Regions from separate parts of the Ferrimonas sp. YIN67 genome, predicted to be linked through region 3. Evidence: predicted binding sites of a transcription regulator. Region 3 holds the regulator's gene; each other region holds the start of a gene.
What was found. Region 3 encodes MetJ, which represses methionine synthesis genes. Its sites were predicted from a motif close to TAGACGTCTAGACGTCTA; they were not measured.
Positions count from the first base shown of each region.

Region 1: the regulator MetJ is predicted to act here: its motif matches at 1,389-1,406, upstream of metH (methionine synthase).
Region 2: the regulator MetJ is predicted to act here: its motif matches at 1,588-1,605, upstream of metA (homoserine O-succinyltransferase MetA).
Region 4: the regulator MetJ is predicted to act here: its motif matches at 1,042-1,059, upstream of metK (methionine adenosyltransferase).

Region 1 covers NZ_JBXVVJ010000001.1:612,090-615,230, reverse strand. The annotation lists gene metH (methionine synthase) at 1-1,311, opposite strand, end outside; gene AC2D8U_RS02385 (alpha/beta hydrolase) at 1,630-3,063, shown strand; gene AC2D8U_RS02380 (hypothetical protein) at 3,111-3,141, shown strand, end outside.
Region 2 covers NZ_JBXVVJ010000003.1:383,977-387,117, reverse strand. The annotation lists gene ygfZ (CAF17-like 4Fe-4S cluster assembly/insertion protein YgfZ) at 1-658, opposite strand, end outside; gene AC2D8U_RS08935 (SDR family NAD(P)-dependent oxidoreductase) at 779-1,504, opposite strand; gene metA (homoserine O-succinyltransferase MetA) at 1,644-2,579, shown strand.
Region 3 covers NZ_JBXVVJ010000006.1:177,046-180,186, forward strand. The annotation lists gene AC2D8U_RS13955 (glycoside hydrolase family 3 C-terminal domain-containing protein) at 1-617, opposite strand, end outside; gene AC2D8U_RS13960 (TSUP family transporter) at 813-1,550, opposite strand; gene metJ (met regulon transcriptional regulator MetJ) at 1,613-1,933, opposite strand; gene metB (cystathionine gamma-synthase) at 2,118-3,141, shown strand, end outside.
Region 4 covers NZ_JBXVVJ010000001.1:844,983-848,123, forward strand. The annotation lists gene speE (polyamine aminopropyltransferase) at 1-594, opposite strand, end outside; gene metK (methionine adenosyltransferase) at 1,104-2,258, shown strand; gene AC2D8U_RS03275 (MFS transporter) at 2,342-3,141, opposite strand, start outside.

The DNA.
Region 1 (3,141 bases), on a different contig from region 3:
CACCTTGGAGATCTCCGGCTCCGAGGCACACAGGTTGAGGAACTTCACCATGGAGGCCTTGGCATCCAGCATCCCCTCATCCATGTTGATGTCGATGATCTGGGCGCCGTTCTCCACCTGCTGGCGGGCCACTTCCAAGGCGGTATCGAAGTCACCCTCTTTGATGAGGCGCAGGAAGCGGGCGGAGCCGGTGACGTTGGTCCGCTCACCGACGTTCAAAAACAGGCTGTCGGCGTCGAAGTTGCACGGCTCCAGGCCGGACAGGCGGGTGGCCACCGGAATGTCCGGGGTGGCGCGGGGTTTGTGGATCTCGACCGCGGCTTTGATGGCGGCGATGTGCTTGGGCGTAGTGCCGCAGCAGCCTCCGACCACGTTGAGCCAGCCATCTTTGGCCCAGGTACCGATGATCGCCGCCATCTCTTGTGGCGTTTCATCGTAGCCGCCAAATTCGTTGGGCAGGCCGGCATTGGGGTGGGCAGAGACGCCGCACTCACAGATCCGGTTGAGCTCGGCCATGTAGGGCACCAGCTCTTTGGGGCCCAGGGCGCAGTTGAGGCCGATGGAGACCGGCTGGATATGGCGCAGTGAGTTGTAGAAGGCTTCGGTGGTCTGGCCGGTCAGGGTCCGGCCGGAGGCGTCGGTGATGGTGCCGGAGATCATCACCGGCCACTGCTGTCCGCGCTCATCAAACACCTGCATGATGGCAAACAACGCCGCCTTGGCGTTGAGGGTATCAAACACCGTTTCTACCAGGATGATGTCGGCGCCGCCATCGAGCAGGGCCTCCACCGACTCGACGTAGGCGTCCTTGAGCTCATCAAAATAGATGTTACGGAAGCCGGGATCGTTCACATCCGGCGAGATGGAGCAGGTGCGGTTGGTGGGCCCAAGAACACCGGCGACATAACGGGGAATGCCGGTCCTGGCAGCCACCTCATCACAGGCGGCGCGGGCCAGCTTGGCGGACTCGAAGTTGATCTCTTTGGACAGCGCCTGCATGTCGTAGTCGGCCATCGCCACCGTGGTGCTGTTGAAGGTGTTGGTTTCGACGATGTCGGCACCGGCTTCAAGATACTCGGTATGGATGGTTTTGATGATCTCGGGCTGGGTCAGGGAGAGCAGATCGTTATTGCCCTTGAGCGGCGATGGCCAGTCGACGAAACGCTCGCCCCGGTAGTCTTCCTCTTCCAGCTTATAGGCCTGGATCATGGTGCCCATGGCGCCGTCGAGGATCAGAATGCGCTGTGCCAGCGCGTCGATCACGGCTTGCTTGACGGGGTGTGCTTGTGGGATTGAGTGAGGGGTCGACATACTGCCACTTCCTTAATTCTTGTACGTGCTTTGATGCGTCTGACGTCGGCCGAGCCGTGGTGCACCAAATGGCCTTTTATCCGTATGGACGTCCATTTAACCAAAGCTGAGTGCCGTTGACCAGTTTCCAATGGTCTGAGGATGGAATAACTTAGTAAGCCAAAGTGATGGGTGAATGTCTCGGCTGGTATTCATCGCTCAGATCCGTCTTGCGGGCTCGTGAACCTAGTGAAATAAGGCTTATTAAACATGGTGTTGGCAATATCCAGGCGAAGTGTTCGGACCACCTTGCTGTTAGTGGGGGGGATCTTATTCGGAGTGGTGCTGACGTTGTTTGTTGCGGCAGTGCTATGGCTGGAGCACAAAACGGACCTGGCAGTCTGGCATCAGCATCGGTTGCACGGTGAATTTACCTATCGTCAGCCCCTTGAGAATTTTCATGCCTACATGGGGTTGGAGCAAGGCCTGTCCCGGCAGTTGCAGGCACTGGAGCTGGCGTCCATTCGCGACAAAACGGATCCGCTCAATCGATACCAGGCCAACAGCCGGGCAGATCCTAAGCGTTGGCCAGTCAATTGGAATGTGAGCTACGAATGGCCCAATGCCGATGCGGAGTTCTCTCTGCTCCTGCTCCATGGCATGTCGGACTCCCCCTATTCCTTGTCTCACTTTGCGTCCCATTTTCAACCGCGTGCCCATGTACTGGGATTACGCCTGCCGGGCCATGGCACCTTGCCATCGGCGCTGGTGGAGCTCGATTGGCGGGATCTCAGCAGCGCCGTGGCTTTGGCGATGTACCATCTTAAGCAGCAGGCGCCCGAGCGCCCTCTGGTGGTGATAGGGTACTCCACTGGTGCACCGCTGGCGCTGCAGCATGAGTTGGCGCGGTTGGCACAGGGCAAAGTGCCCCACGCGGATGCCATGGTGTTTGTCTCGCCAGCACTGGGGATCAGTCCTGCCGCAGCCGGTGCCCGCTGGCAGGCCCGCATAGGGAGGCTGCTGGGGCTCGATAAGCTGGCCTGGGAGAGCGTGCTGCCGGAATATCACCCTTTCAAATATAACTCCTTTGCGGTTAATGCCGGGGACGTGGTGTATCGTCTGCTGCAGAGCAATCGAGAGTTATGGCGAAGTTTGCCCGAGCGGCACCGGGAGCAGTTGCCCCCCATCCTGACGTTTCAGTCTCTGACCGATGCCACGGTGGATCCGGGTTCGGTTTTGGAGCTTCATCTTAATCTGCGTCAGCGTGATGACGATGAGTTGGTCCTGTTCGATCTGAACCGTCAGTGGGCGACCCATAGCCTGCTGTTGCAGGATCCCCTGGATAAGCTCGAGGGCTATGGGGTGTCGCAATCGGTTACTCTGATTGAGAACCAGCGCTTGGCGACAGGGGGATACGATGCCGGGGTGCAGGCAAGACTTTGGCCGGATGGCCAGGCGGAGCCCTTGGATCTGGCCTGGCCGGTCTCGGTGCACTCCCTGTCCCACATTGCGCTGCCATTTCCTGCGGACGATACCCTGCTGGGGGCCGGGGAGATCCTGGGCGATCACATCCAACTGGGCAACACCGCAGTTCGAGGCGAGCGGGGGGTCCTGGCACTGTCTCCGAGTCTCCTGCTGCGCCAACAGTGGAACCCTTTCTTTCCCTATCTGCTCGACCGCACCCAGGGGTTTATTGAGTCCCGGCTGCTTACTGTGGTCGCCGAAGGGAGGCGCATTCAGGAAGGGCGGGACCTCGCTTCGTCAGAGCCATAACCTTTTGGTATTCTGGGCTAAATAATAAATGAACCGGATGTTTTACGATGAAAAAGCTGTTGTTCACCGGCGCATGCC
Region 2 (3,141 bases), on a different contig from region 3:
TGTTGCCTCCGCGAAAGTGCATCCGCGCCACGGTTTCCTGCCCTAGGTAACACCCCTTGTCGTATTGCAGCCCCCCCAGGGCATCCAGGTTGAGCATTTGAGGGACAAACTCGCCACTGTGTTCGGCACCCATCCAGGGACGCGCAGCACTGACTTCACTGGCGAGAAAGTCAGCTTCTTCGCCGCGAGGCAGGGTGGCGATGAGATCGGGCAGGGCGGTATCAGCGGGGCACAGCAGGATCGCCCTGTCAGCATCGATCAGGGCTCGCAGCTCACCATGCTGCTTGAGGTTGCCTTCTCCCTGCCAATCGGCCAGCAGAGCAGTGGCTCTTTCCCCCATGAGGGCATACAGGGCAAAGTCAGCGCTGGCGTCATCGAACGTCACTTTGCTGAAAACGGCGTATTTTCCCAGGGCCGTGTGCTCCACCGGAAGCAGATCTTCGGGGAGCAGCTGCAGGATCGAGTCATCGTAATGCAGCCAACGGAACGCGGCGACCAGTTTGCCTTTCGGATCGCAGTGGCCACCAAAGTGCCACTCGTTGCTGGGTAACTTGATCAGATCACAGGTCAACTGTCCCTGCAGGTAGGATTGGCGATCATCGCCCCGGGCGCGTAGCACGCCCAGTGAGCTTAGGGGAATAAGAGTAGGCTTGGTCACTTGGGTCACAACCTTAAACGTCCGTCTATCGATAGCGCTCGATCTTAGCGTGTTTCACGGGCTTGCGTCATCGGCTTTGTGGTTTCGGTCCGATAACGCAGATCCGACTTTGCTCCGATCTTATTTGTACTTTCGTCGGTTATAGATGAATTCCGGCAGGAGCCGGGTTAACCAACTGATCAGGCGCCAGCGTCGAGTGACGTATACGGTGGGCTTGGCTCGCTTTAGGGCCTTAACGGCTTGACTGGCGACTTTCTCCAACGGGGCCCCCCAGGCCTTGCTGCCCCGCCCCTGCATCTTGTCGATATAACCCAGGCGGATGTCGCTGATGGTGATAGGCAGTTTCAGCCTTTGCGCGTGCAGACGCAGCCCCTGGAGATAGTTTTGCTGGTAGGCCTTGGAAGCATGAAAGGCGGTCTGGGGGCCGCCTCGTTCGCCCGCGATGGAGGTCAGGGCAGCCAGTTGGCCATACTTCTGTTCGACCATCTTATTAAAGGCCGCGTTGGCCAGGGCGGTGAAACCTTCGACATTGACCGCGTTGATCTGCCGATCCAGGGCGTAGGGCAGGGACAGATCCAGGCCGGACGCGGCGGTATTGATCACAACCAGGGCCGGTCCGTCGAGGGTTTCCCACAGAGCGTCGAAGGCAGCCCGGCTCGCCTGGGGATCGAAAATGTCGATATTGACCAGTTCGGTTTCTGGCCCGAGGGCCTGCTTCAGCGGTGCCAGGACGTCGATGTCTGCTGCCATCAAGCCGAGGCGCACCTTGTCTTTGGCCAGTTGCATGGCGAGCGCCTGGGAGAGGCCGGAGTTGGCGCCGATAATGATGGCACTCAGTTGTTTCATGGTGGGTTTCCCTCTATTGCGATCACTGGATGATAGTGATCCCGACCGAGGCGAACAAGTCAGGTAACAGACATCCGGGGTTGTAGACGTCCAGATGTCTTGATATAACTAATGTCTTCTGAACTTAGGAGGAGTTTGCATGCCAGTTAAAGTGCCCGATAGTTTGCCCGCGTCCGCGATATTGCGTGGGGAAAATATTTTTGTGATGTCTGAGAGCCGGGCGCTGGCTCAGCATATTCGTCCGCTGAAGGTCTTGATCCTCAATTTAATGCCGAACAAGATTGAAACGGAAACTCAGCTGCTTCGGTTGCTGGGAAACACCTCACTGCAGGTGGATGTGGAGCTGTTGCGGATCCATTCCCGTCCTTCCAAGCACACATCGTGCGATCATATGAATGCGTTTTATCGGGATTTCGACGAGGTTAAAGAGACCAATTATGATGGCCTCATCATTACCGGCGCTCCCCTGGGGGATCTGGAGTTCGAGGACGTTAACTATTGGGATGAGATCCGGGCCATCATCGACTGGTCCCAGCAGCATGCCACCTCGGTTCTTTTCCTCTGTTGGGCTGCCCACGCCGCCTTGTACCACCTGTACGGGCTTAAGCGTTATTTAAGGGATGAAAAGATCTCCGGCGTGTTCAAGCATCAGCGCGTGCATGAGCATATTCCCCTTTTGCGGGGGTTCGATGACGAGTTCTGGGTGCCTCACAGCCGATTTGCCCAGGTCTCTCTCGACAAACTCAAGGCCCACCCGGATCTCAAAGTCTTAGCTGAGTCGGATCAGGCAGGGGCCTACCTGGTGGTCGGTAACAACAACCGTAACCTGTTTGTCACCGGTCATCCTGAATACACTCGCACCACGCTGCAGGATGAGTACCGACGTGATCTGGCTGCGGGATTACAGCCCAAGGTGCCGCAAAACTATTTTCCAGAGAATGATCCGACCCGTAATCCTCACGCCCGCTGGCACGCTCATGGTGCCTTGCTGGTCTCCAACTGGCTTAACTACTACGTCTACCAGCAGACGCCGTTTGATCTGAACGACATGGAAGCGATGACCCCCTGGGAGTAACGGGGGGCCTTCCTGAGCCTTTCTGTCTGCGGAGCCCCTGTGTTTGTAAAAGGGCCTGGCCCAAGACGGCCTGGTGTGCCGAAGGTGAGGTTGAGCGAAACCGTGCCTTAGGTGATCGGCTAGTCAGTGGCCTGTCCTGGCGGTTAAAGGGTTTTCAGGGGGTAAGGGCTTTGAGCCCTTGCCCTGACGGGATGCTCCTTGTGCCGCGCCAATCCCCATTATGCCTAAGCTCCATTGTCAGCTTTCGCCCCACAGGCTGTGACTTTCCATCTTATTCATGCTTGTTGGACAGCCCGCCTTCGGCAGCATAGCTCCCGTCCACATCTGCTTGTCATTTATCTGCCAGCCCGTAATACCTCAATCGCCTTTACCTGACAGCCAGTCGGTCAATGGTTTTGAAGAGCAATGGAAACTTTCTAAGGGTGTGGGTCATGTAGCGGGTTGCGCAATGGAGCCGCTTGGTGTTGGACGTAAGGCATTGCAGGGTCAATAACAGCTTGCTGATCAGTCAGGTGAGGAGCGGAATGGCTGGACTCAGAGATCTCAGCGGATCATGCCGTCG
Region 3 (3,141 bases):
AAGCGGTTGTGCTCTTCGTTGTTGGCGACGAAGTGCTTGGCACCGGCGGCCACTTTCAGATATTTCGGATGGTCGCCCTGCAGACCCTGCACATAGGCGGTGGCAAAGGTGCCGTTGATCAGCGGATCTTCGCCGTAGGCTTCCTGGTTCCGGCCCCAGCGGGGATCGCGGCCGATGTTGATCACCGGTGACCAGAAGGTCAGCGGGCCACTGCGGCCCCAGGCCAGCTCCGGGCCATTGTGGTACTGGGCGCGGGCTTCGTCGGAGACCGCATCCCCCATGCGCTTCATCGCGGCCGGATCCCAGGTGGCGGCCAGGCCGATGGACTGGGGGAACACGGTGGCGGCGTTAGCGCGGGGCGATGCCAGGCCGTGCAGGGCTTCGCCGGGCATGAAGGATTTCAACCCCAGGCGCGGCACGCCTTTGTTCCAAAGGGTGATCATGTGGCCCTTCTCCTCGTCGGTCAGACGCTTGGAGAGGTCGTCCAGGCGCGCTTCGATGGAGAGGGTGTGATCGTAGAAGGGGATGTCGTACTGGGCGATCTCTTCGGCCGACATGGCGGCCATGACGCTGGTTGAAGCAAGTGCTAGAGAGATGGCAAGGCTTATTTTCTTCATTATATACCCGTCAGTTGACACTGATACTTGGCTATTGGGATAGCGTTAACAATGTTGTAATTCCTGAATCAGGATTTAGGAGAAACGACAGTCCTGCAAGTGAAGAAGCGCTTTACCAGGAGGTATTGTGAAGTAGGTCTCATGACGGTTTGAGGCCTGGGTGATGAATGACACTTAGTTACAACACATTGAGGTTTAGAACAATTGTACGAGGGATTGAGCAACCAGCATGGCCCCAGCGCAGAAACACAATAATAGGGTTGTCTGCTTCAATTGCGCCGGGTCGATGCGAACGACCAGTTTATCCCCCAGCCAGAACCCCGCGAGAGCAGGGGGGATCAGCAACGCCCCCCGAGCGAGATCAGCCCAGCCAAACTGGCCAGCGAGTGCCAGGATCAGCAGGGAGAGGGCGGCGCTGAAGACAAAGAAGCCTGACAGGGTATGACGCATCTGGGCGGCGGACTGGTTATTGTTGAGCAGCAGCGCCATTGGAGGACCGCCGATGGCGGAGATGGCGGCGAAGATCCCGGAAACCAACCCGGCACCAAACAGGTTTATTCGGGTCAGGGGGAGGCTGAATTTGGCCAGAGTAAGCAGCACTGCGGTCAACACGATCAGGCCAATGCCGAGTCCCAGCCACTGAGCCGAGGCCGCGACCAATAACCAGGTGCCGAGTATGCCGCCGGGAATTCGGCCGATCAGGGCGGGAGTCAAGATCCCCATCTCCAGTTTGAGGCCGATGCGTCTCAGGGTGAACAGGGAGATCATCAGGCCCATCATGATGATGGGACCGGGCACCCATTCCGGGTTGATAAAGTACAACAGCGGAGTCACCACGACCGCCAAGCCAAATCCGATGGCGCTCTGTACGATGGCACCAGTCAGAACAATCAGCCAGACCAGGGGCAGTTCGAAGGAGAGGAGGGAGGCCATAATATTCGCTTTTTAGAGACAAAAAAGCCTGCATTGGCAGGCCTTTTTACAACAAATCGGATTCACTCTTCGAGTTGTTCCGGGTCGATCCCCAGGGCGGCCATGATGTCGCGGGCGGCCGCCGGAACGCTGTCCGGCTTGTCTTTGCGCAGATCGTCATCCGCAGGCAAGGGTTGGCCGGTGTAAGCGTGGAGGAAGGCTTCACATAGCAGTTCACTGTTGGTGGCATGGCGCAAATTATTGACCTGCCGGCGAGTGCGCTCATCGGTGAGGATCTTCAGCACTTTGAGCGGGATGGATACAGTGATCTTCTTGACCTGCTCATTTTTTTTGCCGTGTTCCGCGTACGGACTGATGTAGTCGCCGTTCCACTCGATACTCATCGATGCACCTATAAGTCTTGATAACGGTTGCAATTTTAAACCCATGTCCGAGAGAGTCAAATTGTTGCCATCTTAACCTGTAAACGTTTAGACGGCTAAACGTCTTGACGCCCAAGCTTCGGCGGTTTAAGTTAGCCCATCATTATGATTTTGTTTTAATGCGTCAGTCCGGAGGATGCACCTCATGAGCCAGCCTCAGCTTGCCACCATCGCCGTCCGCGAAGGGATCGAAAGCGATACGCAGCACGGTGCCGTTGTGCCCCCTATCTACCTTTCCACCAATTACACCTTCGAGGATTTTGGCCAGCCGCGTCAATACGATTACGCGCGCAGTGGTAACCCGACCCGCGGTGTCCTCGGGCAAGCCCTGGCCAAACTGGAAGGCGGGGCCGGTGCGGTGGTGACCGCCACAGGTATGGCGGCGATCTCCGCGGTTACCGCCCTGCTGAACAGCGATGACCTGCTGGTCGTCCCCCACGACTGCTACGGCGGCAGTTACCGCCTGTTTACCTCGGTGGCGGCCAAGGGGGGCTTTCGGGTCGCCGTGGTGGACCAGACCGACGCTGCTGCCCTTGATGCCGTACTGGCGCAAAAGCCCAAGATGGTCTGGCTGGAAACCCCCTCTAACCCACTGATGCGCCTGGTGGATATTGCAGAGATTGCGGAAAAAGCCAAGGCTGTTGGTGCCTGGGTGGTGGTTGATAACACCTTCCTGTCGCCCATGCTGCAGCAGCCGCTGAGCCTGGGGGCCGACATCGTCATCCACTCCACGACAAAATACATCAATGGTCACTCGGATCTGGTCGGAGGCGTGGCGATCGCCAAAGAGGCTGAGCTGGCGGAGCAGCTGGATTGGTGGGCCAACTGTCTGGGACTGACGGGCGGTGCTTTCGATAGCTATCTCACCCTGCGTGGCCTGCGGACCCTGCCGCTGCGGATCAAACAGCATCAGAGCAATGCCGATGCGGTGGCCGAACTGCTGGTGTCTCACCCGGCGGTGGCCAGGGTGTATTACCCGGGGCTGGCGGACCATCCCCAACACGAATTGGCCAAGCGTCAACAGGCGGGTTTTGGCGCCATGCTCAGTTTCGATCTCAAGGGGGGTGAGCCAGAAGTGCGTGCCTTCCTGTCCCGCCTCAAGGTGTTCAGTGTGGCCGAGAGCCTGGGGGGCGTGGAGTCACTGATCTGCCATCCGGCCACCATGACCC
Region 4 (3,141 bases), on a different contig from region 3:
CGGCTGCATGAAAGGGACGCCGTTTTGTGCCACAAACACACCGCCCTCGGTCAGGCAGTTCTTGCAGCCCTTGTAGAAATCGGACTCGAACAGGGCTTCCCCGGGACCGATGGGATCGGTGCAGTCGGAGATGATCACATCGAACTTCTCGGTGCAGTTCATCACGAACTCTTTGCCGTCACTGATCACGACATGAGCTTTCGGATGGTCAAAGGCCCCGGCACTGTGGTTGGGCAGGTGCTGCTTGCACATCTCGATCACCTGCTGGTCAATCTCCACCTGAGTCACGTGCTCCACCGACTCATGGCGCAGCACTTCGCGCAGAATGCCGCCGTCACCACCACCGATGATCAATACGCGCTTGGCGTTGCCATGGGCCAGGATCGGCACATGGGTCAGCATCTCATGGTAGATAAACTCGTCGGCTTCGGTGGTCTGGATCACGCCGTCCAGGGCCATTACACGCCCGAATCGCTTATTTCTGAAGATGATCAGTTCCTGGTGCTCCGTCGGGGCACGAAACAACACCTCTTCCATCTCAAACTGTTGGCCGTAGGTCGGGTACAGGGTTTCCAGGTAACGATTGTCGCTCATGGCGTTATCTCCTCAAGCTGCGCGAGGGCGCAGGGGCGGTGCAAAGGCATAAAGTAAAGCATGACCCACGCCATACAGTGTGGCGCGTTTCATCAAAAAAAGGCGATTCGAAGAGATGACCTTGGGGTCATTACGGGGTTGGGGAGTACGAAGCAGGAGAACAGCGGAGCGGACAGACGACAGAGTCATGCCGGTAAAACACCAGTATTTTGCCGTGCAAGCCTTGCCCACACGGCTTACGCCTCGAGAACCATAACGCCCATAAACCTCAAAATCAGCTAAAAATCAGTCAGCAACATCTGCTGAGGCGCGCATTTATACCCCCTTTAGTGGGCAAAATCCAGCGGCTAAAACTGCGACTACACTTGAGAGCCAGACGAAGCTTTACAGGCGATGGTGAAAGGTTTTGATCCGCCGCACTGGAATTGACGTCAAAAATCCATAAAATAGCCGTCCAGATGTAGATGCTTCTACACGCCTTTCAGTTTAGATAGACGAGAGAATTTCCTATGGCACGTCACCTGTTCACCTCTGAGTCGGTGTCCGAAGGTCATCCAGATAAAATTGCCGATCAGATCTCCGATGCGGTATTGGATGCGATCCTGGCTCAAGATCCTAAGGCTCGTGTAGCCTGCGAAACTTATGTGAAGACCGGCATGGTCATGGTCGGTGGCGAAGTGACCACCTCTGCCTGGGTTGATATCGAAGAGATCACCCGTCAGACCGTCCGCGACATCGGTTACATCCACTCCGACATGGGCTTCGATGCAGACTCCTGTGCCGTACTGTCCGCCATCGGTAAGCAGTCTCCGGACATCAACCAGGGTGTCGACAAAGCCGATCCGCGTGAGCAGGGTGCCGGCGATCAGGGCCTGATGTTTGGCTATGCCAGCAACGAGACCGACGTGCTGATGCCAGCGCCGATCACCTACTCCCACCGTCTGGTGAAGCGCCAGGCCGAAGTGCGCAAGAACGGTACCCTGCCGTGGCTGCGTCCGGACGCCAAGTCCCAGGTGACCTTTGCCTACAACCAAGATGGCACCATTGCCGGGATCGACGCCGTCGTGCTGTCTACCCAGCACTGTGACACAGTGACCACCGAAGATCTGCGTGAAGGCGTGATGGAAACCATCATCAAGCCGGTACTGCCGCAGGAGTGGATCACCAAGGACACCAAGTTCCACATCAACCCTACCGGTCGCTTCGTGATCGGCGGTCCTATGGGTGACTGTGGCCTGACCGGTCGTAAGATCATCGTCGACACCTACGGCGGCATGGCCCGTCACGGTGGCGGTGCCTTCTCCGGTAAAGATCCTTCCAAGGTTGACCGCTCTGCCGCCTACGCCACCCGCTACGTAGCCAAGAACATCGTGGCCGCCGGCCTGGCAGACCGCTGTGAGATCCAGGTTTCCTACGCCATCGGCGTGGCCGAGCCGACCTCCATCAGCATCGAGACCTTCGGCACCGGCAAGCTGTCTGAAGACAAGCTGATCGCCCTGGTCCGCAAGCACTTCGATCTGCGCCCCTACGGTCTGATCCAGATGCTGCACCTGGAGCGTCCAATCTACCAGCCGACCGCCTCCTACGGTCACTTCGGCCGTGTCGAGTTCCCTTGGGAGCAGACCGATAAAGCCGAAGCCCTGCGCGCCGACGCCAACCTGTAAGCTCAGGTTAACAACAAAACGCCCGGCTCTCGTACGAGAGCCGGGCGTTTTTTATGGTGAGAGGCTCAAACCGTCCCTCCTCCTCAGATCTGAGCCAGTTGCGCCTGGTGGACCCGGTTGCGGCGTGAGAGCCCCGCCACCAACAGCACCATGACACCATAGATCAGGCCCGAACCTGCCACCACGCCGTCCCAGGCGAAATTCTGCCAGCACCACAGCAACCAGAAACCGCCGAAGCTGCCGCCAAGATAGTAATGCACCAGGTACAGTGCCGTGGCGCCCGCCTTGGCATACTTAGCCTCTCGTCCAACCCAGGCATACGCCAGGGCATGGACCAGGAAGGCACCGGCACTGATCACCAACATCCCCAACACCATGGCCCAAAGCGCGTCGCTTCGCGCGATCAGCACTCCGCTAAAGGCGAGCAGGGTGCCCAACAGCATGCCGGACAGGGGGCCAAATTTCAGGCTCCAGCGGCCGGACAGGCTCGAGGTAAAGGTCCCCGTGATGTAGCAGATGAAGATCAACGAGGTCACCGCCAGCGGCAGGCTGTGGGGCGGCGCCACCAGGCGAAACCCCATGGCAGAGAACTGGTTGACGAACAGGGCAAAGTTCAAGGCGCCGATCCACATGGCCAGAACCAGGCGGGGATCGGCCAGATGCCGGAGGGTGCTGCGTAAGGACGCCCCGAGACTGGCATGGCTGGGCGTAAACTGGCGGTCCTGCGGCAACCAGCGCCAGACGCCGATCAGGGCCAGGGCACTGAGCCCCCCCATCACCAACAGGGTGCCTTGCCAGCCGAGCAGATCCCCCAGGCCACCGCCCGCCAAGCGGCTGAGGATCCCGCCGATGGAGTTGGCAGCGACAAACCCACCGACGGCGA